Regions from separate parts of the Labrys sedimenti genome, predicted to be linked through region 2. Evidence: riboswitches for the same ligand, from Rfam matches in the RefSeq annotation. Region 2 holds a riboswitch; the other holds the start of a gene.
The links. A riboswitch is a leader RNA that binds a small molecule or an ion and turns the genes downstream of it on or off. The one in region 2 is predicted to bind fluoride.

Region 1: it holds a riboswitch for fluoride, as region 2 does, so the genes downstream of both, crcB (fluoride efflux transporter CrcB) here and crcB (fluoride efflux transporter CrcB) in region 2, are expected to answer to the same signal.

The regions. Positions count from the first base shown of each region.
Region 1 covers NZ_JAXOUF010000003.1:157,803-172,915, forward strand. Annotated here, with positions in the region: gene U1R88_RS12330 (replication initiator protein A) at 41-931, opposite strand; gene U1R88_RS12335 (helix-turn-helix transcriptional regulator) at 941-1,219, opposite strand; gene U1R88_RS12340 (DUF2285 domain-containing protein) at 1,400-1,939, opposite strand; gene U1R88_RS12345 (transcriptional regulator domain-containing protein) at 1,830-2,279, opposite strand; gene U1R88_RS12350 (DNA -binding domain-containing protein) at 2,288-2,554, opposite strand; gene U1R88_RS12355 (helix-turn-helix domain-containing protein) at 2,675-2,917, opposite strand; gene U1R88_RS12360 (DUF736 domain-containing protein) at 3,104-3,430, opposite strand; gene U1R88_RS12365 (hypothetical protein) at 3,995-4,438, opposite strand; gene U1R88_RS12370 (hypothetical protein) at 4,580-4,747, opposite strand; gene crcB (fluoride efflux transporter CrcB) at 4,970-5,308, opposite strand; fluoride riboswitch at 5,418-5,479, opposite strand; gene U1R88_RS12380 (DUF2493 domain-containing protein) at 5,526-6,449, opposite strand; gene U1R88_RS12385 (DUF7146 domain-containing protein) at 6,746-7,783, opposite strand; gene U1R88_RS12390 (strawberry notch-like NTP hydrolase domain-containing protein) at 7,783-12,105, opposite strand; gene U1R88_RS12395 (hypothetical protein) at 12,332-12,691, shown strand; gene U1R88_RS12400 (DUF6117 family protein) at 12,711-12,929, opposite strand; gene U1R88_RS12405 (hypothetical protein) at 12,926-13,339, opposite strand; gene U1R88_RS12410 (hypothetical protein) at 13,407-13,622, opposite strand; gene U1R88_RS12415 (ParB/RepB/Spo0J family partition protein) at 13,685-15,113, opposite strand, start outside.
Region 2 covers NZ_JAXOUF010000010.1:191,296-206,408, forward strand. Annotated here, with positions in the region: gene U1R88_RS24580 (LysR family transcriptional regulator) at 1-307, opposite strand, end outside; gene U1R88_RS24585 (YeiH family protein) at 408-1,475, shown strand; gene U1R88_RS24590 (pyridoxamine 5'-phosphate oxidase family protein) at 1,462-2,469, opposite strand; gene U1R88_RS24595 (glutathione S-transferase family protein) at 2,605-3,216, opposite strand; gene U1R88_RS24600 (LysR family transcriptional regulator) at 3,341-4,264, shown strand; gene U1R88_RS24605 (ABC-F family ATP-binding cassette domain-containing protein) at 4,358-5,947, shown strand; fluoride riboswitch at 5,977-6,036, shown strand; gene crcB (fluoride efflux transporter CrcB) at 6,432-6,869, shown strand; gene U1R88_RS24615 (ROK family transcriptional regulator) at 6,903-8,075, opposite strand; gene U1R88_RS24620 (Gfo/Idh/MocA family protein) at 8,434-9,510, shown strand; gene U1R88_RS24625 (sugar phosphate isomerase/epimerase family protein) at 9,510-10,343, shown strand; gene U1R88_RS24630 (alpha/beta fold hydrolase) at 10,438-11,244, shown strand; gene U1R88_RS24635 (ribulose-phosphate 3-epimerase) at 11,241-11,945, shown strand; gene U1R88_RS24640 (ROK family protein) at 11,949-12,914, shown strand; gene U1R88_RS24645 (aldo/keto reductase) at 13,260-14,240, shown strand; gene U1R88_RS24650 (aldo/keto reductase) at 14,393-15,113, shown strand, end outside.

The DNA of each region.
Region 1 (15,113 bases), on a different contig from region 2:
GATGGCACGATAGTGCCGGTCCCTGATAGCACGAGGCGATTCACAGCTTATCCCCAGGGTAAGATTTGGCGCGGCGACGGCGGCGCGGGATGCCAAGGGAATCCGGATCGGTCGGCACGAAGGAGAGGATTTCCGGACCGCCGAGGCACTGCTCGATCGTCAGCCGGTAACCGGGCAGCGGCTGGCGCTTGACGATGTCCCGCAGGTCGTAGGCAAAATGCTTGAGCGGCGAGAGGCTGCCCGACTTGGCGTGCAGATGGGGGAAGTCGAAGCTCCAGCCGAACTCCTGCTTGCCACCATGTTTGCGCACCAGGCGGTACAGCCAGCGTTCGAGGCCGCCGGTCAGGCCGAAGTAATTGCGGTCGATCGTCAGCACGAGTGCGTCGTCGAGCACCGCGCCATAGAACCAATCGGGCACGATCAGTTCGATACCGAGCGGGCGGCCGCGATGATCGGCGCGCTCCTTCCATTCGTTGATCCAAGAGAAGCGATGCATTCGCCGCTCGGTCGGCTGGCGAATCGAGGTCGCGACGGTGGTCGACTGGAGCCGGTCGAGCGCTGCCTTGAGGCGGTCGTAGTCGCGCAGCGACACGCCGCGGCCGATGAAGTTGAGAATCTCGTAAGGGGTGGTCGCCATCAGACGCGACGGGCGGAGCCCAACGTCGCGCGCCTCGACGATCTGTGACGCGGCCCAGATCAGGACGTCGGCGTCCCATATGGTCGCCATGCCATGCTCGGCGACGGCTTCGACGCGAATCTTCACCGCGCCGGCCTTGAAGTCGATCGGCGCCAAGCGCTTCGACTTGGCGAGCGAAAAGAACGGATAGGCCATGAGATCCTGCGCGTCGCGGGGCGCGAGATCGCCGGGCAGCGCCCGGAACAGATCGAGTTGCGCGCGCTCGCCGCTGTGATGCTGATGACTGGGCGACATGCGACCGTCTCAGCGCAGTGTGCGGCCTACGACGAGCGACGCGGCCTTCTGGGGCTTGGCGGGTGAAACGTTTCCGCTCGGATCGGAGGTCGAGGTGACGAGACCACGATCTGCCCAGGCTTGAAGGTCGTTTATGGAATAAACGACGCGGCCGCCCAGCTTGCGATAGGTTGGACCAGTGCCATACGTACGATGCTTTTCAAGGGTGCGCTCCGATAGGTTCAAGAAGCGCGCTGCTTCCTCGGTGCGCAGGTATCGTGGCGGTAGATTGGCGGCTTCCTCGCCCATGATCGAACCTCCGTGCTCTCGCGGCGGCCGCTACGGATGAGCGGCGGCCTGCGGGTACGGTGGCGAAAGAAGGCCGGGCAGTTGTCGTGGAGATTTGGGGGGAGCCTAATTCCCACACCGTGATCGGATCGTCGTCCGAGGCCGGCGGTCTGCGGCGCATCGCATGGCGGGCTGAGCCGGTTAGCCGCGGCGGTGGCGATGCCGAAGGAGTTTACGGTAACCACCCTCGATCATGCGTCTAGCTTCGCGTAGCAGAGACATGGTTGCATGTCGGCGCGACGAGGCTTGCCATTCGTCGCGACTGACATCGCCGATATCGAAGATCACCTGCGCAATTGACTGCTGCGTGGCGCCGTAGCGGAAACCGTCGAATGCTTGGAGCATTCTGCGAGCTCTGGCACGTTGCTGGGCTGTCAACCGCGTGTCTGGTGGCACGGCGCGGTGATGAAGCGTCGCGAGAAGGCGTTCAACCGACTCCAGACGGTCGAAGCCGCTGATGTCGAGCGGGATGACCGCGACCAACGGGGTGATCGTCGCCGACTCGCCGATCTGGATAAGCTGCAGCGATGGGACGTCAGCGTCATGCAGTCTGAAATCTGCGCCGATTGAATCAGATGCAAGCGGCGGCGGTAAGATCGCCGCTGTTGTCGTCGTCGCGAGAAGGTCTGGCGCCGTGTCGAGAATAACAGTGCTGGTATCGTCCGTAGGCGACCAAAGCACGGGAGCGGCCGGCGGCGGATCCAGCGGATCGACAGGGAAATCGCAACCCCCAACGGAGTCGGAAGTCTTCTAGATCTTGTTCGGGAGAGATGTCGCGATGCAGGAGCGCCGTGAAGTCACGGTCGTAGGCGTCATTGCGCCGAAGCCACTCCCAAGCAAGGTCAGACGCGCTCAGTCTATCGACGTGATCATAATTTGCCGAGGCTCGCCACTGAGAGGGATCCGGCGTCACAGCTTTGCTCCTCATCGTCTTCCGATCGAGTTCGGACTGACAATGATTACCGTGAGTTGCGTTGCGCGGAAGTCCAGGTTGAAGCAACAGGTGTTGCTCCCGAGGCATCGCGGGCGCTAACGGGCAAGGCTCTCTCTCGCGACTTCGCGGTAGCCGTGCTCGGACATCCAGCGCGCCCGTGCGAGGTGTGTCGCATGAACGCGACGGCAACGCTCCGGATCAGCGTCAGGATCGAGGCCGAACAACGTGCGTGTGGCTTCTCTCCAGTCGGCTCCGTCGCGCCATGAATCGATCAGGCGCAGGTACAAGGCCATATGCGCCCGGTCGTACGGCGTGAGAGCCGATCCCGTTGGTGCTTCATCCTTGAAGTCGTGCGTCGTCACCGCATCCCCCTGATGTCCGAAATATCCACTGTGGAGGGATTTGTTAACGATGATCTGACGCCGTTACGAATGCAAGCCGTGTCGCCGGACAATCGCGTCACGGCGGCGATATGCCGATAATCAGCGACGAACCTTATGATCGACAAGCATGACCCCTACGCCTTGGTCGGAGCTCAAGAAGACGATCCCATCTCGTTCCAAGGCTCGTCTCACCTCGTCGCGCGTGCTTTCGTAGATCCCGAGATTGCTCTCGGATTCCAATCGCTTGAGTGCGGTGAGGGATACACGGGCCTTGTCCGCGAGCGTCTCCTGTGTCCAACCCAGCAAAGCGCGTGCGGCCCGCGATTGTCGGGCGGTGATCATGCATGATCACCTCCCACTTGGACCTACGCGCACGCCAGAACTACGGCTATAATAGTCGCCTCTTAATGATACTTCCATCCGAATCGTGCTCTCGCGCCTGCCCGCGAGGCACTTTCACGGTGACTGATTCGGTCGCCTTTGGACGCCGAAGGCCCCGGCCTTTCGGCCGGGGCCTTGCGCCGGGCGTCAGTCGCCCCGGCGCCCGTTGGGGCGGGACCAGATCAGCGAGAAGGTGTCGCTGTCCTCGTCGTCGAAGAGGTTGGCGTAGATCGGGGCGTTGAAGCTCGGATCGTCGAGCTTGAGGCCCAGATAGTCGCGGCCCTCGTTGGAGCGCTTGGACCAGGCGGCGCCGATTTCGGCGCGGCCGACCAAGACCCGGTGGCTGGGGGCGTTCTCGCCGGTTGCGCGCTGGTCGGGAACGATGCGCACGTTCTTGGCCTGGACGCTGAGGGTGACGATTTCGCCGGTGAACTCGTTCGAGCCGGTCTTCTTGAAAGTGCCGATGGTCGCCATTGTAAGTCTCCGTTTTCCGTTTCCGAGCCCGCACCATTGCGGCCTCGATGGCGATCGGTTGGCCGGAGGCGATCGACGGCGCACCCCGCAGGGGCCTGACAGCTAAGGAGGGCTTTCTTGTCTCGCGAGGAATGGCGGCGCAGCCGGCAGGGGAAGAAAGTTTGACGCGGCTGTTGCGTCATAGGCGATCGGGGCTTTAGCCGGCCTTCGGCCAGATCAGGCCATTGAAGAGGCCGTTTGGAGCGGTCGAGACACGGTCACATGACGGAAGAGATGGCGGCCGTCCTGCATCGACAAACCGGCGCGTCGGCATGTCACCGGCTTCGTCCATCTCACGACAGGGGCCAGCACTGCTCTATCCTGACCTTCAGCCGCCGTTCGCAGGGGAGTGCCTCACCGGGTATTCTCTCGGCCGCTAAGACACGGGTCGCACGCAGGCAGCGCTTCAATGAGGGCCGTTTCTTCAGGACAGCGCCGATCCGCGCTTCATCGACCTATCGTCGCAAGAGGAGATGACGAAGAGGCCCCCCCGTAGCTCTGGCCCCTTGACGGGAATATGGGAGATCAGGCCCGTGCAAGGCCTCGGCCGGAAGGACCCGGGGCCGCCGCCATTCCCGCAACTCGTACAAGCGCGGTGATGCCGACAGCGACAGCGCCGATGACCGAGAACGTGATCTGCCATGCCTCAGATGGCATGAGGTGTTTCACGATGCCGTGGGTGGCGTGGAAGCCGGCAACAGCGGCAGGGGCGACGAAGACGATCGCTACGGTAAGCTTCAGCCACATCGGTTTGACGAAGGTGATCAGGAGCTGACCAGCGGCGAAGGTCGCGGCCGCGGCGACGAGGCCGACGGCGATCCCGCCGAGAACGCCTGCGCCGCTGCCGTGCGCCCACATTCCCACGGTTGCACCTACGAAGGTCGGCAGGGCGAAAATAGCCAGCGTGAATAGCAGCCAGCAGAGCACGCCGATTGCTGCGAGCGATCCGAGTATTCCGAGGATGATCATGACGGTGGCCTCCGTTCGAATAGGTTCAACGGTTTCGCCTGCCACCACCACCACGGCGCGATCGCACAATAGCGAAAGATAAAGGACGCCGGGAGCGGAAATCGCGAGCGACTTCCGCCTGGGGCAGCCAATTTTGCGGGGTCAGGGGGCAAACGGATCAATTTCATGGACAATCTCCGAAGCGCTGCCGTCGTATTCGCTGGCGGGCGTAACCGAAAGAGTGCCGTCACCGGCCTGGAAGATGACGATGGCTGCCATGAGCGTGGTGGCGAGGCTGAAGGCGAAGGCTTGGGCTTCGTTCGGGGACATCGGATCGGCTCCTGTCTTCGAGCGGAGGACCCTCCCCCGCTGACAGGCGCCCGAAGTGTCGGACTGGTCGCTGCAATCACCGCGCAGGCGCAGCCGGAGCGGCGGCATGCGCGCATAGCCGACCCTTTACGGGTTGATGGCGCCAAGCGACCCGTCCGGCCAAGGATTAGCGCATAGAAGCGGGGTGGTCCGCTCCGATCAGAGCGAGGTCGTGGTCGATGTTCACGCGAATGCGTTCCGAAGAATTGCTATCGCGAGAAACAGAGCGCCAATGGAAAGCACTACCGATCCTGAGACATAGGCGCACGCCGCAAGGTGCTGTCCGCGTTCGATCAGAAGTGCTACCTCAAGCGAGAACGCCGAGAAGGTGGTGAACCCGCCGATGATGCCTGTCGTGAGAAACAGGCGCGCATGCTGGGATAGCCCGCTGCGGAGCGCGAAATACTCGACGACGATCCCCATCAGGAACGAGCCGAGGACGTTGATGGTCAGCGTTCCGAACGGAAAACTGCTTGAGCCGAGCGTGCGAAGGGCCGTGACGTTGATCGCGTGCCGGGCCATGCCGCCGAGTCCCGCGCCGATGAAACAATCAGATAGTTCATGGTTGCCCTGTGCATGCGGCAACCAACAAGTCGAAGGCGAACACCTACCATCGACAGGCGGGTTGCCTGTGTTGGTAGGAGTCATCAGCCGGAACGGCGGTTATCGGGGAACTCCATCCCCGTCACCGTGCATGATATCGAAAGAGATCGGCTCTTGGTAGAGGTCGGGGCGGCGCTTACGCGCCGCCGAACCTCCAGACCGGGATGCCGAGCTTCTTGGCCTTGTCGGCGAGGTTGTCGTTGATGCCGGTGCCCGGGAAGTGGATCACGCCTTTCGGCACGATCTGCAGCATCTCGTCGTTGCGTTTGAACGGTGCGGCCCGGCCATGTTTCGTCCAGTCGGGTGCAAAGCCGATCTGTGGAACGTTGCGGGTCTTTGCCCAGAGGGAGGCGATCTTCTCGGCCCCTTTGGGGGATTTGCCGTGGATCAGCACCATGTCGGGATGCTTCGCGTGAACCTGATCGAGCTTGGCCGAGATGAGCTGGTGATCGTTGAAGTCCAGCCCGCCGGTGACGGCGATCTTCGGACCGGGAGGGAGGAGCACTTGCTGATCGGCGCGCTTCTTCGCCATCAGGAAGTCGCGGCTGTCGATCATCGCCGAGGTCAGATTGCGATGGTTGACCTTCGATCCGCTGCGCGGGAGCCATGACTTGCCGACGTGGCGTTCGTAATGTTCGGCAGCCTGGTCGCGCATCAGCTCGAAGGCGTTCTGGCGCTCGATCAGCGTCATGCCTTCGGTGATCAGGCGCTCAAGTTCGACCGACTTCACTTCGCTGCCGTCCTGTTCCCGCTGCGCCCGCTTCTGGGCCTGCTCGTTGTCGTCCAGTTCCCGACCGATCCGGTCGGTGGCGCGGTGAAATACGTTGGTGGTCGACCAGAGGAGATCGTCGAGGTCGGGTTCGAGGCGTGTGTCCTCCAAGGTGCTAATCAGGGCGTCGAAGATGTCGGCGACGGCGCCCGCGACTTGGTTGCCGTCGGGCAGAAGCCGTTGATCGGGCTCGTCGGCGAAGGGTCGGTAGCCGTGGAGCTGGAGTTCGTTGAGGACATGGTCGGTGGGTGAGGCTTCGTGGTGGGGTTCGTAATCGTCGTGATCACGCATGGGATGCTCCGTCGGTTGGACCGCGACCGTCGCGGCCTTCATGGCGACGAAGCCCACGGGCCGGACGGCCGGGCACCCGGAGCGCAAGCGCAGGGCTTGATGGCTAAGGCCGGCTATTTTGCCTCGCGATGGAAAGCGGCCTTCAGGCCGCGCCGGAAAATAGTCGGCCGCCGCCATTGCCCGGTTGGCCGGCTTGTGGGCCGATCGCCCTCTCGAAGGCCGAGGCGCGGTCCCCTCCGATGGATTGCCGCATCCGCTGAGCACGACGGCTAACCGCAGGCCCGTTCTCCTGCCGGCTATGCCGCCAATGCCATGAAGCGGACGACGTCCTGCGGCGCGACCTGCAAACGGGCTTCCATGCGCAGTGCGTTCAGGCCGAGCGTACGCAGATCCTCGTTGAAGTCTCCCAGCTCCGGCGAGATGACGATCGCTTCGATTCCGGCTGCGTGCGCTCGTTCGATCAGGGTGTCGCGCGCGCCGTCACCGGCCGGATCGTTGTCGCGGACGATGTAGAGCCGCCGCAGCGTGTCGGGGAACAGGATGGCGGCGAGGTGTGCCGCCGAGAGCGCTGCCAACATCGGCATGTCGGGTATAACTTGCCGGAGCGACAGGACGGTCTCGATGCCTTCGCCAGCCGCCATCACCTCGCCAGCGATGCCGAAGCGCACAGCGTTGCCGAGAAGATCGCCCATCGCCCGCCTCGGCGTGTCGATCGGCGCCTTGTCGCAGCGGCGGGGATCGAGCCAGGTGCGATGCGCCCCGGTGATCTTGTCGTCGAGGTCGGTGACGGACGCGATCATCGCCGGCCAGGTCTCGGTCGCTGCATGCTCGTCAGGGCGGTAATAGCAACGCGGGTGGAAATGCAGGCTTCCGGTTCCGCGTAAATCCGTAATGGCGCGTTCACGTAAATACGCTTGTACGAGCGTGCCGTAGATTGGCTGTGACATGTGAACGAGCCGGCGCGCCGCCTCGGGCGAACCATGCGGCGCCGGACTATGCCGCTGGTGTTCACGTTCTTTCGGCTCCGGGGGCGGCAAGCTGAGGAAGGTCCGCGCTTCGTCGACAACGTCCTTGAAATCGATCAGGCCGCAGCTTGCGCGGATGACGTCGAGAAGATCGCCATGCTCGCCGGTGGCTGCGTCAGTCCATTTTCCGGCGAGACCCTTGGGCGAGTCCTTGAGCCGGACATACATTGAGCGGCCGGGCGTGTTGCGCACATCGCCCACCAGCCAATAGCCGCCCTCGCGCCGGCCACTGCCGAGATAGTGGCGGCACACCGCCTCGGCTTGCCGGCCGAGACGATGCGAAAGATCGGAAGCATCCTGACGTGCCATCACGCAGCCTCCCGCTCGGAGATGCGCGCCACGGGGAAGGTGTCGAGCAGCTTGGCGAGGACGCCCGGGCCGGTGGCGTCCGCAGGCACGAAGAAGCGGAGCTTCCACGAGATGATCTCACTGAACAGGCCGTAGGCGCGCAGGCGATCCCGCATGGCCTCGGTGAAACCGGTCAGTTCTAGCCGATAGGCGCTCATGACGCGCGCGCGGCGAAGCTGAAGGCCATCGGCAAGATCGAGAATCGTCGTGCCGTCCATCAGCGCGGCGAAGGCCTGCTCCGTAGTCAGTGACGCGGCGCCCGTCGTCACAGCGTTCGCCGCCCAGGCGGGCGAGACGCGGCGACCGATGATGCGCTCGCCGGCATCGGTCTGGAGCCGGTAGACGCGTGTCGATTCGTTCGGCAGGCGCTTCCAGATCGGCAGCAACAGGCCGGCGACGATGTGGATCGTGCTGTCGGCAAATTCCGGCAGGTCGTTCACCTCCGCCCACCACGCTGCGGCGAAGACGGCGCGATCGGCTTCCTCCCAATGGCTCTCGTCCATCATGCGCAGCGGTGCGTAATGCTGCTCCATTGGGCGGAGCAGGCACACGCGTCGTTCGATTTCGCCATCGTCGAGCATCATTGACGGTGCGGGGATCTGCACGGCGGCGCGTCCCGAACGGCCGTTGACGAGGAGCCGCGCCCGGGGATCTGAAAGGTGATCGAGCGCGTCCGCCAGGCTCGTCGGCCGATTGCGCTCGCGCCGGGTGATGGTGAGCAGCCGCGTTTCCGCCCCGGTGCCCGGATGGGTATGGATCACCTCGCTGCCGGTGATGACGAAGCTCTCGGCCTGCAGCGTCTCGAGCCCGACGTCGTAGACGCCGCTGCGGATGGCGCCTTCGATCTTCGCCGTCAGGAGCTGCTCGAACGCGGTGAAGAGCACGCCCTGCAGATCGATGGTGAGCGCCAGCAGCCGATTGAGAAAGGTGGTGATGGGAGGCAGCTCGTCCTTGATGCCGTTGTCGTCCGTCAGCTTGAGCCCGGTGGCGGATTCGAAGCGGTGGAGCGAGCAGCCGTCGACCTTTCCCCGAACCAGCAGCAGATAGAGCTGGCGGAGCGCATTACGCGCGTAGGAGCTTTCGAGATTGTCCTCGGGCCGGAACAGGCCCTGTCCCCCGGTCTGGCGCTGGCCGCGCGTGATGGCGCCCAGCGTGTCGAGCCGGCGCGCGATCGTCGAGAGGAAGCGCTTCTCGGCCTTCACGTCGCTGGCGATCGGTCGGAAGAGCGGTGGCTGCGCCTGATTGGTCCGATTGGTGCGGCCAAGACCCTGGATCGCCGCGTCGGCCTTCCAGCCCGGTTCCAAGAGATAATGGATGCGCAGGCGCTGGTTTCGGGCGGCGAGATCGGCGTGATAGCTGCGACCCGTGCCGCCGGCATCCGAGAAGATGAGAACGCGCTTCTGGTCGTCCATGAAGGCGGCCGCCTCGGCGAGATTGGCCGATCCGGCCCGGTTCTCGACCGCGAGGCGCTCGCCCTTGCGCACCACGCGCCGCGAGCGTCCCGTCACTTCGGCGACGACGTCCGTCCCGAAGCGCTGGACGATCTGGTCGAGCGCCCCCGGGACCGGGGGCAGCGATGCGAGCCGCTCGATCAGCTCGTCGCGGCGGGCGACGGCCTCGCGGCTCTCGACGGGCTGGCCATCCCGATAGACCGGACGCGACGACAGATTTCCCTCGCTGTCGGAGAAGGGCTCGTAGAGCTGCACCGGGAAGGAGTGGGCGAGATAGTCGAGGACGTATTCGCGCGGCGTGATGTCGACCCGCACGTCGTTCCATTCGTCGGTCGGGATCTCGGCGAGGCGCCGCTCCATCAGCGCTTCGCCGGTCGAGACGATCTGGATGACGGCGGAGTGGCCGTCGGCCAAATCCTGCTCGATCGAGCGCACCAGCGTCGGCGTCTTCATGCTGGTCAGAAGATGGCCGAAGAAGCGCTGCTTGGCGCTCTCGAAGGCCGAGCGCGCGGCCGACTTCGCCTGCCGATTCAGCGTGCCGCCGTCGCCGGTGATATTGGCGGCTTGCATCGCCGCGTCCAGATGGTTGTGGATGATGGCGAACGCCCCGGCATAGGCGTCGTAGATGCGCGTCTGCTCGGGCGTGAGCTGATGTTCGACCAGCTCGTATTCGACGCCGTCATAGGAGAGCGAGCGGGCCGTGTAGAGGCCAAGCGCCCGCAGATCGCGCGCGAGCACTTCCATCGCCGCGACGCCGCCATTGTCCACTGCCTCGATGAATTCGGCGCGATTGGCGAAGGGGAAATCCTCGCCGTCCCACAGGCCGAGCCGCTGGGCATAGGCGAGATTGTGGACGGTGGTCGCACCCGTCGCCGAGACGTAGACGATCCGGGCGTTCGGAAGCGCGTGCTGGAGCCGCAGCCCCGCACGTCCTTGCTGCGATGGGGCGACGTCGCCCCGTTCACCCTTGCCGCCGCCGGCGTTCTGCATCGCGTGGCTCTCGTCGAAAATGATCACTCCGTCGAAGTCGGAGCCCAACCATTCGACGATCTGCTTGACGCGCGAAAGCCTTTCGCCGCGGTCGTCGGACCGTAGCGTGGCATAGGTGGTAAATAGGACGCCTTCGCCAAGCCGGATGGAGGTCCCCTGCGGGAAACGCGAGAGCGGCGTGACCAGCAGGCGCTCCATGCCGAGGGCTGACCAGTCGCGCTGAGCGTCTTCGAGCAACTTGTCGGACTTCGAAATCCAGACCGCTTTGCGGCGGCCCTGAAGCCAGTTGTCGAGGATGATGCCGGCCGACTGGCGGCCCTTGCCGGCGCCGGTCCCGTCGCCGAGCATGAAGCCCCGGCGGAAGCGGATGGCATTCGGCGCGTTATCCGGCGCGGCGCTAACAAGATCGCCGGTCTCATCCACGGCCCAGGCACCGGCGAGGAATTCGCCATGGGCTTCGCCGGCATAGATGACCGTCTCGAGCTGGGCGTCGGACAACACGCCGTCGGTGACGATCGCGGTCGGAAGCGTCGGGCGATAGCTTGGCTTCGGTGGCGCGACAGACGCCATTGCGGCCGATTGCACCAAATTGGTGGGATGGGGCTGAGCGTCCGGGATGCGGATCGACTGCAGCGCATAGGATTCGTAGATCGAGTCCGACAGGCGGCCACCCTCGGGTGGCGTCCACGCCACGGTCTCATAGTCGAGCGGCGCACCCTCGATCTGCGTAGTGCGTCGGGCGGGCGCGCCCGACGCGGCCCGGGCGAGATAGCCGCGCACGGTGCGCGGCGCGGACTCGGGCGCTTCTTTCGGCAGTGTGACTGCGAGCCGTGGCGGGACATGCCGCTCGATCCAGGCGAGCAGGGTCGCCACATCAGGCGCGATACCGGCGGTTTCGGGAAAGCGGGCCGGAATTTCGGCGGGTGCCTTATCGATGACGGTCAGGCGCGTCTCGATGGTCGTGCCGTGCTTGGCATAGACCGAGCCCGCTATCGCTGCGGTGAACACGACGCGACCGCGTTCCTGAAGGCGGACGAAGCTGTCCCGCCAGGCTGGAAGCTCGGGCGAGAAATTGGCGCCGGTGATCGCGACCATCCGGCCGCCCGGCGCGAGCCGCGCCAGCGCCGACGTCATATGGCGGTAGGCGGCGTCGGCTACGCGCCCCGAGACGTTCGCCATGACCGAAAACGGCGGGTTCATGATGACAACACTGGGGATGGCGCTGCGATCGAGATGATCGTCGATCTGGGCTGCGTCGAAACGCGTGACGGTCGTTGCTGGAAAGAGAGATGCGAGCAAATCGGCGCGGGTCTCGGCCAGCTCGTTGAGGATGAGATTAGCACCGGCAATCTCAGCGAGGACCGCGAGCAGGCCCGTGCCGGCCGAGGGCTCCAGCACCCGGTCGGCGGGTGTGAGCGAAGCGGCGGTCAACGCCGCCAAACCGAGGGGCGTCGGCGTCGAGAATTGCTGAAAGGCCTGGGTTTCCTCGGACCGGCGCGTGTGGGTCGGCAACAGGCCGGCGATCTTGGCCAGCGCGGCGAGCCGTGCAGTCGGAGACGCAGCTTTGCGGAAAAGCGGCTTTCCGTATTTGCGCAGGAACAGAACGGTCGCCGCCTCGCAAGCCTCGTAGGCCGTCTTCCAATCCCAGGCGCCGCCGGTGTCGGACGCACCAAAGGCCTGTTCCATGACGGAGCGCAGGATGGCGGCGTCGATGGGCCGGCCCTGTTCGAGATGCGGAAGGAGATATTCGGCGGCGGCGAGAATGGCGGCGGCCGGCGGCGCGTGGGACGCGAGCGGGAGCGAGGCCGCCGAAGCGGGTTCCTGGATCGGAGCGTGAAGCATGGAAGATACCTCGAAAGAGCGAAAGACGGGCGAGCCGGCCCGGCGCTCTCTCTCGACCGGACGGGCTCAACCCGTCCCGGCCGACCTCTCACTCTGGTGCGGTCGACGCGCGTCGTCATCGATCCGGCTTCCGGCGGACGCGATGGGACGCTAGTCTCAGTTGGGAGAATTGGCCGCGGCGCGCCCTTCGACAGGCTCGCCGCGCCTGGCGAGGAAGGTAGGCGGCATGAAGGGAAGCGTGATCGGCATCATTGCGGCCGGATGCCTGGCAGTCGGATTCGGCGCAGGCTTCGTTCTCCGGCCGGTGATTTCGCCAGTCTCGGCATCGCCGGCCATCGCTGCCGGCGTGGCGCAGCCGAGCGAGGAAGAAGCCACGGCCGCGGTAAGGCGCCATCGCTTGTTCACCGGCACATCGCTGGAGCGGGCGACGCTGAAGCTCGGCGACTGCTCGCCTGGCGGTGTCGGACCCGGCGTGACCTGTATGACGCAGCTTGTCATGGACCCGGCGAAGACCGGTGCGGCTCCGCAGAACCGTCCGATCGGCTTCGCCCGGGTCAACGGCCAGTGGGAGGTCGCGGTCTGGTAGGGCGGCGATCGCGCTCAGGTCAGGCTTCCGGCGGACGATAAAGCTCGAAGGGGTTGCCGTCGGCCAGGTGACCGAAGGGCGTAAGCATATAGTCATCACCCTCGCGCCCCACGGCGCAGATGACGTAGCGCGTCTCGCCGGTCGCGACCTCGGTGCATTCCATGAGCGCCAGGTCACCGCTGGTCGCGGCGTTTAGCAACGTTTCGAAGTTGGTGCGGGCATGAGCGGGGATGCTCATCGGGCATCCCCGTCGGCAAGGCGGTCCGCGAGCCAACGTCCGGTGCTCAGCCACTCGACCGTCGCGCCAGTTGAAAGTTCAAGGACATGGGCGCCCCCGTAGAACCCGTCGACGACAGGGTTGGAGGCGATGGTGGCCCATTGAAACCCCCAGCGCCCGGTCAGCCCAAAGGCTTTGGCGTAGCGCGTCACGAAGGTGATCGCGAGTTGCTGGTCGGCGCTGCCCGGGTCGCGCAGCCAGAGCCGGGCCGGCCCATACTCGGGCGTCAGCGAGAGCACAAACGGCTCGGCCGGCGGGTCCTCGCGGGCGTTCTCGGCCATCAACGCGGTGTAGATGTCGAAGGCGCGCACAGCGTTCGCGGGGGTGCCGACGTCGAGGAGGCAAGAAAAGCGGGTGAGAAAGTCGGTCATGGCGGGCTCCAGAAACGAAAAAGCCCGGCGCTTGGCCGGGCTCGGGAGGGTTCGGATTGTGGTCGGGCTAGTAGCCGAACTGCCAGGACGGCCAAGATTGGCCGTCGTCGGCGGCTCGCACGGCATCGTCGAGATAGGCGGGGTCGCCCTCGACGACGATGGGATCGCGGACCGGCGTCTCGTCGATGACGGCGACGCGAGCAACGAGCCCGTCCTCGACCTCGACATGCACGGGCACGAGATATCGGAAGACGACGCGTCGGGGCGCCGGTGGGGATTGCAACTTGGCGCAGCTCCTTGGTTGGAAGGATAGGCGGAGCGACCGGAGCCGCTCCGCTCTAGCGATCACTCGGCCGCGACGAGGTGGCGTTCGTCGTCTTCGCCGGCGGGCTCCTCGTCATCGCCCGCGAGGAAGTCGGGCAGCGCAGCACCCTCATCCTCGCCGCCGGTCTGGATCTCCGGCGCGGACGCATCGGCCTCGGCGACCAGGCGGAGCGGCTCCGGGAGCCATCCGGTGTCGACCAGCAGGCGCTCGGCCTCCTTGGCCATGTCGCCCTTCTTCAGATGGTCGATGAGCTGCGCGGCCTGCTCGCCGGCGCCCTCACGAACCGCCTGGAGGATGCGGGGCTTGGTGACCCGGTTGAGATAGTTGCCGAAGGTCGGACGCCAGCCGGCCTCGACGAGATCGAGTCCGGTCGCCTTGGTCAGGCGGTCGGCTTGGGTGAGCCGCATGTCGAGAGTGTGCTGGGACACGCCACCGGCGCTGTGCGGGTTCGGCCGCTCATAGAGCGCGTTGATGCCGAAGCTGACGCAATGCGCCAGGAGCGCCATCCGGCTGGCATCGTCCAGGCCCGCGAGCCAGTCCCACAGCGCGTCGTCGTCCTTCGGGATGTCGCCCGCCCATGCGGTATGGCGATCCTGCACGGCGCGCGCGGACGGGCTGTCCTTCAGCCCATCGTCCTGGGCGGGGAAGAAGATGTGCTTCACCCCGGCTTCCATGGCGCCCGTATACATGCGGGTCATGAAGCTGTCCGAGACGAGCTTGTGCAGCAGCGCGGTCATGGCGACGTGGGGGTTCTCCGCGACGGCGTTCCGCAGCGCGAGTGTGCGATAGGCCGTTAGCTCGATCACGAGACGCTCCGGTAGCGGCTTGATGAGGTCGTCCTCCTCGTCCTCCTCGGGTTCGGCTGGCTGGCCGCCGATGGTGATGATCGCGCGCTGAACCGCGGGTTCGCCCGGATCGCCGCCAGCATCCACGCCGGCCTCGCCCTCGGGCTTGATCGGCGCTTCGTCCTCGGCCCGCACGTAACCGCGATCGATGTCGAGGCTGCCGTCATGCGCGATGCTGATGAACACGCCCGCGCGCGCGATGTCGTCCGGCTCGAAACGCACCGGCCGGGTCTCGAACGCGGCGAGAGCCGTCTCGATCTCGCCGAGGCGCTGGTCGACCTCGTCCGGCAGCTCGTCGGCGCCCTCATATTCGCCCTCAAGCTTCTGATATTCGGCGTTGAGCGCGTCGATGGTGGCCTGTTCCTCGGCCGAGATGTCGAGCGGTTCGCCTTGCAACTCGCGCAGGCCCCGCGCGGCGTCATAGGGGAAGCTGACCGCCACTTCGATCCACTTCCAGCCTTCGGCGGCGATCGTCCCTGCCGTCGCCTTCAGCTTCTCGGCGACCAGCCGGTCGAGCAGCGCGGGGTCATGCAGCCAACCGCCATCGTCGGACTGGAAGAGATCGCGCATGATGACGCCGCCAGCCGCCTCGTAGGCGTCGAGC
Region 2 (15,113 bases):
TCGCAATGGTCTGGCTGGCATGCACCACCAGCGAGCCCCGCGCCCCGCTGCCGAGTTCGGACAGAGCCAGTTCCGCCGCCTTGGCCGAAGCGAGCGTCGCCCGCGCCGTCGGCAGGAATTCCCGCCCGCCCGGCGTCATCTCGATGCGGCGGCCGACGCGATGGAACAAAGCCGCGCCATAACGATCCTCCAGCACGCGGATGGCCGAACTGACGGCCGACGGGGTCAAATGAAGCACGGCCGCAGCCTGTGTCAGGTGTTCACGCTCGGCCACCGCCACGAAAATTCTGAGCTGCTCCAAGGTCATCACAAAACCATTCGATTGGATCGAATGATTTCTACACTATTTTGAAATGGATTGAACAGAGTCAATAAGGCAGAAGAAACCTGTAAATTGCAGGTGGATCATGAGCAGCAAACTCGGCAGCCGGTTGAGCGATATGACGGGACTTCGCGGGATTCTTCCCGGTGCAGGCCTGTGCATCATCGTCACCGCCCTCGCCATGGCCGCCGAGCTCATCGAGACCACGTTGTTCGGCAAGGCCTGGCTGGAGGCTCTCGTCCTCGCCATCCTGATCGGCGCCCTGATCCGCACCTTCGCCCAGCCGCATGCCCGCTTCGATCGCGGCATCACCTTCGGCGCCAAGACCCTGCTCGAGGTGGCGGTCGTCCTGCTCGGCGCCTCCGTCAGCGCTGCCGCCATCGCCGATGCCGGGTTCGGCCTGATGGCGGGCATTGCCGGCGTGGTGATGGTGTCGATCATGCTGAGCTTCGGCATCGGCCGCGCCTTCGGCCTGCCGCACAACATGGCCCTGCTGGTCGCCTGCGGCAATTCGATCTGCGGCAACTCGGCCATCGCGGCGACGGCGCCGGTGATCGGTGCCAACGGCAAGGACGTCGCCGCTTCGATCGCCTTTACTGCCGTCCTCGGCGTGGTCGCCGTGATCGGGCTGCCGCTGCTGGTGCCCGCGCTCGACCTCACCCCGGGCCAATATGGCGTCCTCGCCGGACTGACCGTCTATGCCGTGCCGCAGGTTCTCGCCGCCACCGCGCCCGTCGCCGCCCTCAGCGTGCAGATCGGCACCCTCGTTAAGCTCGCCCGCGTGCTGATGCTCGGCCCTGTCATCGTGGTCCTGGCCCTCGTCAGCGATATCCGGCGCAAGGCGGATGCCTCGGCGGCAGGTACGCCCACCCAGGCACACCCCCGCCTCAGCCAGATCGTGCCCTGGTTCATCATCGGCTTCCTGGTGATGATGGCGTTGCGCTCCTTCGGCCTCCTGCCGCAAGCCTCGCTCCAGCCGATCGCCTCGGCAGCCAATACGCTCACCATCATCTCGATGGCTGCGCTCGGCCTCACCGTCGACATCCGTGCCGTCGCCAAGGCCGGGCCGCGGGTGACCTCGACGGTGATTCTGTCTTTGCTCGCCCTTGGCGTGATCAGCTACGCGCTGATCGTCCTGCTCAAGGTTGCCTGAAGACCGTTTCCAGCAAGGCACGCGCCTCCTCCCAATTCCCCGTCGCCAGGGAATGGGGCGAGACACCGTCCGCGGGCGAGTGCCAGCGCAGCGGCAGGGCGCCCGGCCTCAATAGAACCTGCTTCGGCCGAAACCGCAGCAATTGCTCGGCGCCCTCGAAGGCGGCGATCTCCGGCCCCTCCAGGATCACCTCGCCGTCCCCCGAGAGCTGGAGCAGGTCTCCCGTCTCGAAATCGACGAAGGTGAAGCCGCAGCGCGGATCGGCCAGGATATTGCCCAGCGTGTTGAAGAAGAGATTGCCGGCAAAATCCGGTATCAGCAGGCTGCCGTCGTCCTGCACCGCCACGAAGCCCGGCCTGCCGCCGCGATGAGAGACGTCGACCTGGCGGCGGCCGTCCGCGCGCGTCACCGAAGAGGCGATGAAGAGCGTCTCGGCGCCGGCGATCAGCACCGCCGCGGGTCCTTCTATGCGATCGAAGCGCCGGACCGGCAGCGTGGAAGTCGCGGCCGGATCGCGTGCGAAGCCGAAGTCGCGCAGGCGGATATAGCGCGGGCAATTGCCGAAGCTCTCGCCAACCTCGACGTCGAAGGCATCGGCCCCCGTGCGCCGTACCGTGCCATTGAGCCGGTTGCGCCGCCTCGTATGCAGTTCGATGCCGAGCAGGCCGATCGCGGCGCCGTCCTCCAGGCCTGAGGCCAAGGGGTCGGCGGGATCCGCTCCAGCCGCGACATGCAGCGTGTGGGGCTCGGGAGAATGGAGGAATCCTGGCAGGCCGGCCAGGATCGTCGCCCACATCTTTCCGGCATGATCGGCTGCACCGACGACGATGAAGGGAAGCAGCGGGTAGAAGTCGCGATGCTGCTCGATCAGATGGTCGCGCAACACCCGCCGCCCGACCATATCCATGCGCTCGGCAGCACCGGCCCGGCGCTGCAGGGCGAGCTCACCCTCATGCCACGGCGAATCCGTGGCGACAGGCACATTGCCATCCATGACATTTGCCTTCCGGAAGCAATAAAATGAAATCGAGCCGAGATGCCCCTGGGATCGCCAGCATCCTGCTGGCTCCAGGACACACCATGCTCCGAAGAAAAAGAGCTGGCAGGATGCTGGCCGTCCCGGGGACGATCAGGCCGCCAGCCCGATTGCGGTCTTCTGGAACGGCACGAAGCCTGGCAAAGCCTCGACCCGCCGCAGCCAGGCGCCGATCTGCGGATAGGGCGTCAGATCGACATTCCCCTCCGGGGCCGAAGCGATGTAGCTGTAGAGCGCCACATCAGCCGCGGTCGGTCGATCGAGAACGATCCAATCGTGTCCGATCAATTCCTCATCGATCAGTTTAAGGATGGCGTGCGCCGCCGCCAATGTTTGTTCGACATCGTATTTGGCCCCGAACACCGTGATCAGGCGCGCCGCGGCGGGGCCCATGCGGAGCTGCCCCGCTGCGACCGAAAACCAGCGCTGAACGGCCGCTGCAGCAGCCGGATCGGTCGGCAGCCAGTTCTCCAGCCCGAGCTTGCGGGCGACATAGACGATGATGGCGAGCGAATCCGACACGATCACGCCGCCATCGTCGAGGACCGGTACCTGCCCCAGCGTGTTGAGCTTGAGGAAATCCGGCGTCTTGTGCTCGCCGGCCTTCAGGTCGACGCCGACCAGTTCATGTGGCACGCCCACCAGCGACAGAAACAAGTGGGCACGATGGGAGTGTCCCGACAGGGGATAGTGATAGAGCTTCATAGCTGACCTCCTCGCCGATACCGGCGCTATCGGAGCACCTTGATCATTTCGATGTGGATAGAGAATATCGATTGATTGGAAGGCATCATTCCAGATATCGAAACAATCGGAAATTGGAGGCGTCATGGATCGCTGGCAGGCCATGCGGGTGTTCGTGAAGGTGGCCGAGAGCGGCGGCTTCGCCGAGGCCGCCCGGCGCCTGTTCATGAGCCCACCCGCCGTCACGCGGGCCATCGCCTTCCTCGAGGAGACCATCGGTGCGCAATTGCTGGTCCGCACCACCCGTTCGCTCAAGCTCACGGAGACCGGGGAGCGCTACCTGCATGACTGCCAGCGCATCCTGGCCGATCTCGCCGATGCCGAAGCCGCCGCCGCCGGTTCCTACACCACCCCGACGGGCACGCTGATCGTCACAGCGCCCGTGATGTTCGGCCAGCTCCATATCCTGCCAGTGGTGATGGACTATCTCGGCCGGCATCCGGTCGTCAGCGCGCAGACCCTGTTTCTCGACCGCATCACCAATCTGGTAGAGGAGGGCATGGACGTTGCCATCCGCATCAGCCATTTGCCGGATTCGGAGCTGACGGCGATCCGCGTCGGCAGCATGCGGCGGGTGATCTGCGCCTCGCCCGCCTATCTCGCCGAGCATGGCGAGCCGCGCAGCCCCGCCGCGCTTGCCGGTCACAGCGTCATCGCCAGGATCGGCGCCTGGCCGCGGCTGGAATGGCGCTTCGGCCGCGACGAGAAGATCAATGTCGGCATCCAGCCAAGGCTGATGTGCAATCTCAACGAATCGGGGATCTCAGCCGCCATCTCAGGCTGGGGGTTGGTGCGTGTCTTCGCCTATCAGGTCGACACGGCCCTGCGCGAAGGCACACTCCGCACCGTGCTGACCGAGTTCGAGGAAGAACCGGTGCCTGTTCATATCGTCCACGCCGGCGGCCGCGCGCCCTCCGCCAAGGTGCGCTCCTTCGTCGATTTCGCCGTCGAGCGGCTGCGGGCGAACCCGATCTTCGGAGATCTTGCACGAGCCCGACCATCCTCCTAGATAGGAGGTATCGCCAATTCAGTGAGTGTGAAGCAATGGATCTGAACCTGAACGCAACGCCGCTTTGCCTTGTGTCAGGGATAAACCATTCTCATGCCTGCTTCGATCACGCTCTCCAATCTCTCCTGGTCCACGCCTGACGGCCATGCGCTGTTCTCCGGGCTCGACCTGAGCTTCGGCTCCGAACGGTCCGGCCTCGTCGGCCGCAACGGCGTCGGCAAGACGACTTTGCTCAAACTGATAGCAGGGGATCTCCAGCCCCGTTCCGGTGGTGTTATCGTCCATGGCAGCCTGGGACGCCTGCGCCAGGCCGTCCAGGTCGGGCCGGACGAGACCGTCGCCGATCTGTTCGGCGTGACCGATGGCCTGGCCTTGCTCGCCCGAGCAGAATCGGGCCAGGCCAGCGCCGAAGAACTCGCCATGGCCGACTGGACACTGGAAACCCGCCTCGCGGCGGCCTTCGCCCGACTCGGCCTTCCCATCGAACCCGGCACCGTCCTGACGACGTTGTCGGGCGGACAGCGCACCCGCATCGGCCTGGAGGCGCTGGTCTTCGCCGAGCCGGACTTCCTGCTGCTGGACGAGCCAACCAACAATCTCGACCGGAACGGCCGAAAAGCCGTCATCGATCTCATCGCCGGCTGGCGCGGCGGGGCGCTGGTGGTCAGCCACGACCGCGAACTGCTGGAGGCCATGGACGCCATCGTGGAACTGAACTCGCTCGGCGCCTGCGTCTATGGCGGCAATTGGAGCCGGTACCGGGCGCGCAAGGCCCTGGAACTGGCGGCCGCCCGCCACGATTTGGGCGAGGCCGAGAAGCGGCTCGACGAAGCCGAGCGAAAAGCCCAGATCGCGGCGGAACGCAAGGCGCGCAAGGACAGTGCGGGCCGCAAGGCCCGGGCCAAGGGCGATGCGCCCCTGCTGCTCCTCGACGCCAAGAAGGAGCGCAGCGAAAAGAGCGGAGGTGCCGGCGCTCGCCTGGCCGAACGCCAGCAGTCGCAGGCGACAGAGGCCCTCTCCAAGGCGCGCGAGCGCCTCGAGATCCTGCAACCCTTGTCGGTGAGGCTCGCGCCCACGGGCCTGCCCCCCGACAGGATTGTCCTGCGCCTCGATGCGCTGCAGTTCGGCTACGAGACGGGACAGCCAATCCTGAACGGCCTCTCCTTCACGCTCGCCGGGCCGGAGCGCGTCGCCGTCGTCGGGCCGAACGGCAGCGGCAAGACGACATTGCTCGACCTGATTACCGGCCGCCTCCGGCCACAGGCAGGCCAGGTGCAGGTCCTTCCCGGTTTTGCCCTGCTCGACCAGAAGGTAAGTCTGCTCGACCCGCAGGAGACGATCCGCGACAATTTCAAGCGGCTCAATCCGCAATCGGACGAGAATGCCTGCCGTTCCGCGCTGGCCCGTTTCATGTTCCGGGCAGACGCGGCTCTCCAGAAGGCCGGCAGCCTCAGCGGCGGGCAGATGCTGCGGGCCGGCCTCGCCTGCGTCCTGGGCGGAGAGCGGCCGCCGCAATTGCTGATCCTGGACGAGCCGACCAATCATCTCGACATCGATGCGATCGAGGCGGTGGAAGCAGGCTTGCGTGCCTATGATGGCGCCCTGCTGGTGGTCAGCCACGACGAGAGCTTCCTTGATGCCATCGGCATCTCGCACAGGCTGGAGTTGCCGCCAACGGCTTGACCCCACCGGGACCCGGGCCGTATTGTGGGGCATCGATAGGGGATGGAGTCCCCCCAAACCGCCGCAAGGCTGATGACTCCTACCAGGTGCTTCGCGCCGGTAGGAGGTTGTCCCCGTCTCCCGCTTTCGTCGAAGTGCCGCTGCAATCTCTCTGGAGGTATGCCATGCACCCTTCGCGACCGGGACGGCCGATATCCTTTCTCCTGCTTCGTATCTGGCTCATACTGGCCCTTCTCGGCCTGATCGGACTTGCCATCGCCTGGCGTCTGGGGCTGATTCCGCCATGAATCAGGCATTGCCGGGATTTCAGATTGGCGGTGGCCCAAAGCTAATGCCGTTCACTCGAGCGCCTTCGCGTTTGCACTACCCTTGTAGTGTTTCCTTGCTAGGTGATCCGCATTGGGCCTAAGCCCCGGCTATCCTCATCGGACCAGCCTCTTGCCGCCGAAACCTTCATCTCTCTCACCGAATTTTCGGAGCATCCATGTCACCCGTGCTCGCCAACACCATCATGATCGCCATCGGCGGCGCCATCGGCTCCGTGGGACGTTATTGGATCGGCTTGTGGATGGCGCCCTATAGTGAAAATCTGCCCTGGGCGACCATCCTCATCAACATCGCCGGCTCCTTCGCCATCACCTTCTTCGGCGCGCTGACCATCGCCAATGGCCGGGCGCCCCTGCCGGATCTGTGGCGGCTGTTCTTCATGGTCGGCATCTGCGGCGGTTTCACCACCTTCTCGTCCTTCAGCCTGCAGACCTTCGAACTCCTGCACATGAACATGCCCCTGCGCGCCCTGATCAATGTCGGTGTGTCCGTGGTGCTCTGCGTCGCCGCCTCGGCGCTCGGCTTCTATGGCGCGACGGCGATCAACGGCACGCAGCAGGTGGCACAGGTGCAGGTCGACGAGGAAGCATCCTGACTTCGGATCCCCAGCCAGGTGCCGCACCTGGCATCAGCCGCCGATCTCGATGTTGGAGACGTCGAAATCCTGATGATGGGCGATGGTGGCGGCACCGATGGCGCATTCCATCTCGCCCAGGGTCGACAAGCGGATCTGTGGCCTGGTCATCCCCGGTACGATGCCGGCGCCGACCGCCTGCGACAGCCTGTCGAGCCGGGCGGCGAGCACCGGGCGCATGGCGCCGCCGAGCACGATCGTGCTGGGGTTGAAGATGTTGGTCAGCGATGTCAGCCCGATGATGAGATGGTCCGCGAGTTCGTCGATGGCCGCGCCGGCGTTGCGATCCCCGGCATGGGCGGCGGCCGCCACCATCGCCGGCAAGGCGGAAAGAGAATCGACGCCGAAGCCCTGCCCCGGCCGATAGAAGCGATCGAGTGCGGCAATGTTGACGAAGGTCTCCAGGCAGCCCTCCTGCCCGCAGGAGCAGCGCGGGCCCCTCTCGCGGATGCGGATATGGCCGAACTCGTTGCCCGTGCCGCCCGCGCCGCGGACGAGGCGCCCGTTGACGATGGCCGCCCCGCCGCAGCCGGCCCCGAGCTTGAGATAGACGATGGCGTCTGCCTGCAGCCCGGGCTGGGTATAAACCTCGCCAAAGGCGGCGGCATGGGCGTTGTTCTCGACAAAGACAGGCGCGCTGAGCGCCTGCTCCGCCAGGGCCTTCAGGTTGAGATCCTTCCAGCCCAGCATGGGCAGGTGCACGACATAGCCGTCCGAGCGCACCAGGCCAGGCACGGTGATGCCGATCGAGCGCAAGGGCTGCGCCAGGCCGCGGGCATAGGTCGCGATGGCATCGACCGCCGCCTCCGGGCCAACCGGATGAGCCAGGCGGGCCGTGCGGCTGTCGACCACCCCGAGCGCCAGGTCGATCAGGGCAAAACGCACCACGCCGACGCCGATCTCGGCCCCGAGAAAGTAGCCGCCGCTCGGATTGAGGGTGATGTCGACACCGGGCCGGCCGACATCCCGGCGCGCATTGTCCTCGCGAGAGGTGCGCCGCTCGACCAGGAGAGAGCTGGCCGTGAGATTCTCGACCAGGTTGGTGATGGTGGCGGGGGTCAGGCCGAGACGCCGGGCGAGTTCGGCCCGGGGCATCGCCCCTTGCAGGCGCAACTGGGTGAGAATACGCCGCTCGTTCACATAACGCGCGAAGGTCTGGTCAGCCATGATCTCACTCTACCCGAATCTCGACGGCGCTTCGCGATTTGGTGGTACCATCACGAATCACGAAGAGGCCTTAGCCACCCTTGTCATGCCTGGGCTTGACCCGGGCATCCAGCAGCCCGTGCTTCGATGTCTCGAAGGGCAGGCTGGATTGCCGGGTCAAGCCCGGCAATGACAAAGGTTGAGCCAATTCGCTTCACCTATTCTCCAGAGACTCCCATGGCCTTGTTTGCAAGCGCCTTTGCGCTTCGAGGCAATTTTGTCCCATCATATGCGACCTGGGGTACCGAAAGGAGCAAAAGCCTTGCACTTCATATTTGTTTAGATAATAAATAAATTATAGAAAACACAGGAAGCCCTGATGCCGAAGAAGGAAGAGCGCCGCCTCAAGGTCGGCGTGCTGGGCTGCGGCCCGATCGCGCAGGCCGCTCATTTCGAGAGCTGCACCAAGGCGCGCAATGCCGACCTCTACGCCATCTGCGACGTCGCACCCGACCTGCTGGAGCGCATGGCCTGGACCCACCAGCCCGAGAAGACCTTTTCGGACTATGGCGCCATGCTGGCAGATCCCGAACTCGATGCGGTGATCGTGGCGACCTCGGACGCCTTCCACGTGCCGGCCTCGATCGCCGCGCTGGAAGCGGGCAAGCATGTGCTCAGCGAAAAGCCTGTCGGCGTCGGCGTCGAGGAAGTGGAAACCTTGCGCACCGCCGTGGCTGCTAGCGGCAAGGTGTTGCAGGTCGGCCATATGAAGCGCTTCGATGCCGGGCTGGAAGCGGCCAAGGCCTTCATCGACACGGAAATGGGCGAGATGCTCGCCCTCAAGGCCTGGTATTGCGATTCGACCCATCGCTACCCAATGACGGATGCCGTCCAGCCCCTAATGGTCACCAGCAAGCAGGCCCGCAAGCCAGCCGGCGATCCCAAGGCCGACCTCCAGCGCTATTACATGCTTGCCCATGGCAGCCATCTCGTCGACACCGCGCGCTATTTCGGCGGCGAGATCGTCGAGGTCGAGGCGCGCTTTTCCGAGCGCTTCGGCGCACGCTGCTGGTTCGTCGACATCGCCTTCGCCAATGGCACGCTCGGCCATCTCGACCTCACCGTAGCCGTGCGCATGGATTGGCACGAGGGCTTCCAGATCTATGGCGAGCATGGCAGCGTGCTCGGCAAGACCTATAACCCCTGGTACTACAAGAGCAGCGACGTCGACATCTTCCGCGAGAAGGACGGCGCCACCACCCGCGTGCTCGGTGCGGACGGCCATTTCTACCGCCGGCAGCTGGAGGGCTTCGCCGACGTCATCCTCAAGGGCGCGCCGATGCGCGGTGCCGACATCGAGGACGGCGTCGCCTCTGTCAGGGCGATGATCGCCATCGCCCAATCCGTTCGCGAGGGCCGTGCCGTGCGGCTCGCCGACGTCAAGGGAGAGCTGTGATGCGGCTCGGCATCTTTGCCAAGACCTTCCCCGGCGACACGCCGGGAACGGTGATGGCCGCCGCCCGCGCGGCGGGCTACGGCGCCGTGCAATACAATATGGCCTGCTCGGGCCTGCCCCCCATGCCCCCGGCCATTCCGGACGGCGTCGCCGAGGCGGTCCATGCTGCTGCTCTCGGTCAGAAGCTCGATGTCGCAGCCGTCTCCGCCACCTACAACATGATCCATCCCGATCCGGCCCAGCGCTGGCGCGGCCACGACAGCCTTGAAATCATCGCCGGGGCGGCCCGCGGCATGGGAACGCGCCTGCTCACGCTATGTACCGGCACGCGCGATCCGGACGACCAGTGGCGCGGCCATCCCGACAACGCCACGCCGGAGGCCTGGCGCGATCTCGCCGCCAGTCTGGAAACGGCGCTCGATATCGCCGAGCGGCACGATGTCGATCTCGGCATCGAGCCGGAACTGGCCAATGTCATCGATTCGGCCGCCAAGGCCCGCGCCATCATCGACGAGATGGCGAGCCCCCGGCTGAAGATCATCCTCGACCCGGCCAATCTCTTCGAGGTTGCCTCCCTCGCCGAGCAGCAGCGCCTGGTCTCGGAAGCCATCGACCTCCTGGCCGACCGCATCGTCATGGCCCACGCCAAGGACAGGGACGCCGCCGGCGGCTTCACCACGGCCGGCAAGGGCGTGCTCGACTACGACCATTATCTCGCCGGCCTCGCCCGCATCGGCTTCGACGGCCCCCTGGTCACTCATGGCCTCGCCGCCGGGGAGGCGGCAGAGGTTGCCGCGTTTCTCGGCCGGAAGCTGGCGGAGGTGATCGCGTGATGAGGGGCGCTGAACCCCGCAGAACCACTCCCTTCTCCCCTTGCGGGAGAAGGAGAGTCGTGGCTCCTTCCGACGGCCTGGAGCATTTGAGCCGATGAACGCGACCTTCCAGCGCGACAACCTCAGCCTCGCGGTGCATGACCGCGGCAGCGGCATGCCCGTGGTCCTCCAGCATGGCCTGTGCGGGGATGCTGCCCAGCCGGCCGAAATCTTTCCCTTCGAGCTGCCGGCGCGCTGCCTTACGCTCGAATGCCGCGGCCATGGCGGCTCGGACGCCGGCGACACCCGGCTTCTCTCGATCGCAACCTTCACCGACGACCTGGCGCACTGGCTCGACAGCCTGGCGCTTGGCCCGGTCGTCCTCGGCGGCATTTCGATGGGCGCGGCGATCGCCCTGCGCCTCGCCGTCACCAGGCCGGACCGGGTGCGTGCGCTGGTGCTCGCCCGTCCGGCCTGGATTGCCGAGGCGGGCCCGGCCAATATGGCACCCAATGCTCAGGTCGGCGCGCTGCTCGCCAGCCACGAGCCCGCGCAAGCAAGGGCACTGTTCGAGGCCTCCGATACGGCGCGCGATCTTGCCGCCGGCGCCCCGGACAATCTCGCCTCGCTACGCGGCTTCTTCACACGGGAGCCCCAGGCCGTCACCGCGGCCTTGCTCGCCCGCATTTCGGCGGATGGACCCGGCGTCTCCCGCGCCGACATTACCGCCCTGACGATCCCGACGCTCGTCATCGGTACTGAGCTCGATGCCATCCACCCGCTCGGCCACGCCGAAGCGCTCACCGCGCTCATTCCCGGCGCCCGGCTTGCCCGCATCACCCCCAAGGCGCTGGACAAACCGCGCTACGTCCAGGATTTCCGCGCCGCTCTGGCGCAATTTCTCTCGGAGATTTCAGCATGAAACCCGCTCCCGGTTGGCTCGAGGCCCTGCCCGCCGACCGCCTCCTCGCCGAATTTTCGCTCTGGTCCGCCGATCTCGGCCGCCTCGCCGACGACATCGCCCGGGTCGAGTCCCATGTCGATATCTTCCATGTCGATGTCGCCGACGGCCATTTCTCGCCGGCCCTGCTCTATTTCCCGGACCTGACGGCAGCCGTGCGCAAGGTCACCGCCAAGCCGATCCACGTCCATCTGATGACGACGGACGACATCCTCCTCGACCAGATCGAGCAGTTCGCCGAAGCCGGTGCCGACCTGATCAGCATCCATGCCGAGAACGCCAATGCCGACGCGGCGCTGGCTCGCATCCGCGAGCACGGCCTTGCCACCGGCATGGTGCTGCAGCTCCACACGCCCGTGGCGGCGGCGGAGCCCTTCCTCGACCGGCTGGATATGCTGACCCTGCTCGGCACCCTGATCGGCATCAAGGGCGTCGGCCTCGACGAGACAGCCCTGGCGCGCCTGCGCGAAGCCCGCAAGCTGATCGCCGGGAAGGCCGGGCATCGCGTCATCCTTGCCTCCGATGGCGGCAATCGCGAGCACACCGTGCCCAATCTGCGTCTCGCCGGCGCCGAGACCATCGTGATGGGGTCTCTGGCCTTCGGTGCGCCGGATCTGGCCGCCCGCATCGCCTGGGTCCATGGCCTGCAGCGGGAGCCCTGACCCATGCATCGGCGCGCCATCGGCATCGATCTCGGCGGCACGCAGGTGCGCGCCGCCCTCGTTGATGATACCGGCGCCGTACTCAAGCGCGCCGCCGCCCGCACCGATGTGGCCGGCGGCCCGAAAGCCGTGATGGCGCAATTCCGCCGCCTCATCGATGAGGTGACCGACGACGAGAGCCTCGGTTCGCTCTCCGGTATCGGCGTCTGCGCGCCCGGCCCGCTCGACAGCCACACCGGCACCTTTATCCATGTCCCGACCCTGCCGGGCTGGGAAGACTTTCCCCTGCGCGACGAGCTCTCCGCCGCCCTCGGTCGGCCGGTGGTGGTGGAAGGCGACGCTATTGCCGCCTGCTACGGCGAATGGCGCTTCGGCGCCGGCCGCGGGCTCGACCATCTCCTCTATGTCACCGTCTCCACCGGCATCGGCGGCGGTGTGGTCAGCGATGGCCGGCTCCTGCATGGCAGGCGCGGCATGACCGCCCATGTCGGCCATTTCCGCCTGGCGCAGAATCTCCGCCCAGCTGGAGACGAACCGCGCTGCAGCTGCGGCGCCGTCGGCTGCTTCGAAGCCTATGCGGCCGGCACCGCGCTGGACCGGCGCGCACGCGAAGCCGCGCTCGCTCATCCCGGCAGCAGTCTTGCGCGCCTGGTGGCGCCGACCGCCGGGGACGTCGTCGAAGCCGCCCGCGGCGGTGATGCGACGGCGCTCGCGCTCCTCGACGAGGAAGCCAATTTGCTCGGCGAGGGTTTTATCAGCCTCATCCATCTCTATAGCCCCGAGAAAGTGGTGATGGGGGGTGGCGTCTCGCATGGCTTCGACCTGATGGCAGAGACGATCCACAGGACCATCCGCACCACCGCTTTGCCCTCCTTCCGCGACGTGCCGGTGGTGAAAGCCGCCCTCGGCGACAATGCCGGCTTGGTCGGCGCCGCGGCCTTGGTGATGTTCGGCGAGCGAGCCCGTTGATCCTCTGATCGGGGTGCCGGAGCCCTTGCTGCAGGCGATCGGCAGCTTCGAGCTCTTCGCCAGCGGCCATATCGATGTCGACCATCGAAGGAGCCATACCGCTGGTCGGGAAACGGCGTTTCCCTTCAATGCCCGCAACGTCTGGTTCAATGCCCAAGCCCAGCTCATCCGGGCCGGGTACAGCGCGAACGTCGGCGGGTCATTCTGCCCTGCTTTGAAGCTGGACTTCGACACTCGGCCGTTTCACAATCGATCCAATCCATCGAGCAGCGGGATTGGTCGGTTCGCGTGGCCCTTCGGATGGCGCCGCGCTCGAAATAGATTTTCAGCGAGGAGTTTTCATCCATGGATTACGTCAAGCTCGGCTCGACGGGGCTCGAAGTGTCACGCCTGTGCCTTGGCTGCATGACCTATGGCGATCCCGATCGTGGCAACCATGCCTGGACCCTGCCCGAGGAACAGAGCCGCCCCCTGATCCGCCGGGCCATCGAAGCCGGCATCAATTTCCTCGATACCGCCAATACCTATTCGGACGGGACCTCCGAGGAAATCGTCGGCCGGGCCATCAAGGAGTTTTCGCGGCGCGAGGAGATCGTGCTGGCGACCAAGATCTTCTTTCGCACCCGTCCCGGCCCCAATGGCGAGGGCTTGTCGCGCCGCGCCATCCTGGCCGAGATCGACAACAGCCTCCGGCGTCTCGGCACCGACTATGTCGACCTCTACCAGATCCATCGCTGGGACGCGTCGACGCCGATCGAGGAGACGCTGGAGGCCCTGCATGACGTGGTGAAGGCCGGCAAGGCCCGCTATATCGGCGCCTCCTCCATGCATGCCTGGCAGTTCACCAAGGCGCTCTACACCTCCCGCCTTCATGGCTGGACCGAATTCGTCAGCATGCAGGATCACCTCAACCTGCTCTACCGGGAAGAGGAGCGCGAGATGCTGCCGCTCTGCCACGACCAGGGCATCGCCGTCCTGCCCTGGAGCCCGCTCGCCCGCGGCCGGCTGACGCGCGACTGGAGCGAGAGCAGTGAGCGCCAGCAGAGCGACAATGTCGGCACGGCGCTCTATGACGCCACGCAGGATGCCGACCGCAGGGTCATCGAGGCCGTGGCCGCCATCGCCAAGGCGCGCGGCGTGCCGCGGGCGCAGGTGGCCCTCGCCTGGGTGGCGCAGAAAGGCGATGTAACGGCGCCGATCGTCGGAGCCTCCAAGCCGCATCATCTGAGTGACGCCGTCGCAGCACTCGATCTCGGATTGACAGGTGAAGAGATCGCAGCGCTCGAAGCCCCCTATGTCCCGCATGCGATCGCCGGCTTTCAGTGAGACCGATGGTTGCGCTTCGCTGACCAGACCTTAGATGAAGGATCGTGCCCCAGCGGCTGCATCCTTCTTCCGGCGATCCGCCTCCCCTGAAATCGGACCGCCACTTTGTTTTCATCCCTCCCTTCCCTTCGACGACCTCAGGAAAGAATCCCATGAGTCCGACCATTCGCTTCAATGACGGCAAGGAAATTCCGCAACTCGGCTTCGGCGTCTGGCAGGTGCCCAACGAGGGCGCGAGCGCCGCGGTGACGGCGGCGATCGAGGCGGGCTATCGCTCGATCGATACCGCCGCCATCTATGGCAACGAAGCCGGCGTGGGCGACGCGCTCGCCGCTTCCAGCGTCCCCGTCAAGGACATCTTCGTCACCACCAAGCTGTGGAACGGCGACCAGGGCTATGACACGGCCCTGCGGGCCTTCGAGGCCAGCCTGAAAAAACTGCGCCTGGAGACGATCGATCTCTATCTCATCCATTGGCCGGTGCCTTCACGCGATCTCTATGTCGAAAGCTGGAAGGCCCTGATCAAGCTGCGCGAGGAGGGGCTCGTCGCCTCCATCGGCGTCTCCAACTTCCAGATCGCCCATCTCGAACGCTTGAAGGCCGAAACCGGTGTGGTGCCGGCGATCAACCAGGTCGAGCTGCATCCACGCTTCCAGCAGAAGGCCCTGCGCGCCTACCACGCCAAGGAGGGCATCGCGACCGAGGCCTGGAGCCCGCTCGGCCAGGGCACGCTGCTCAGCGATCCCGCGCTGACGGCCATCGGCAAGAAATACGGCAAGAGCTCTGCCCAGGTGATCCTGCGCTGGCATCTCGACATCGGCAATGTCGTCATCCCCAAATCGGTGACGCCGGCCCGTATCGTCGAGAACTTCC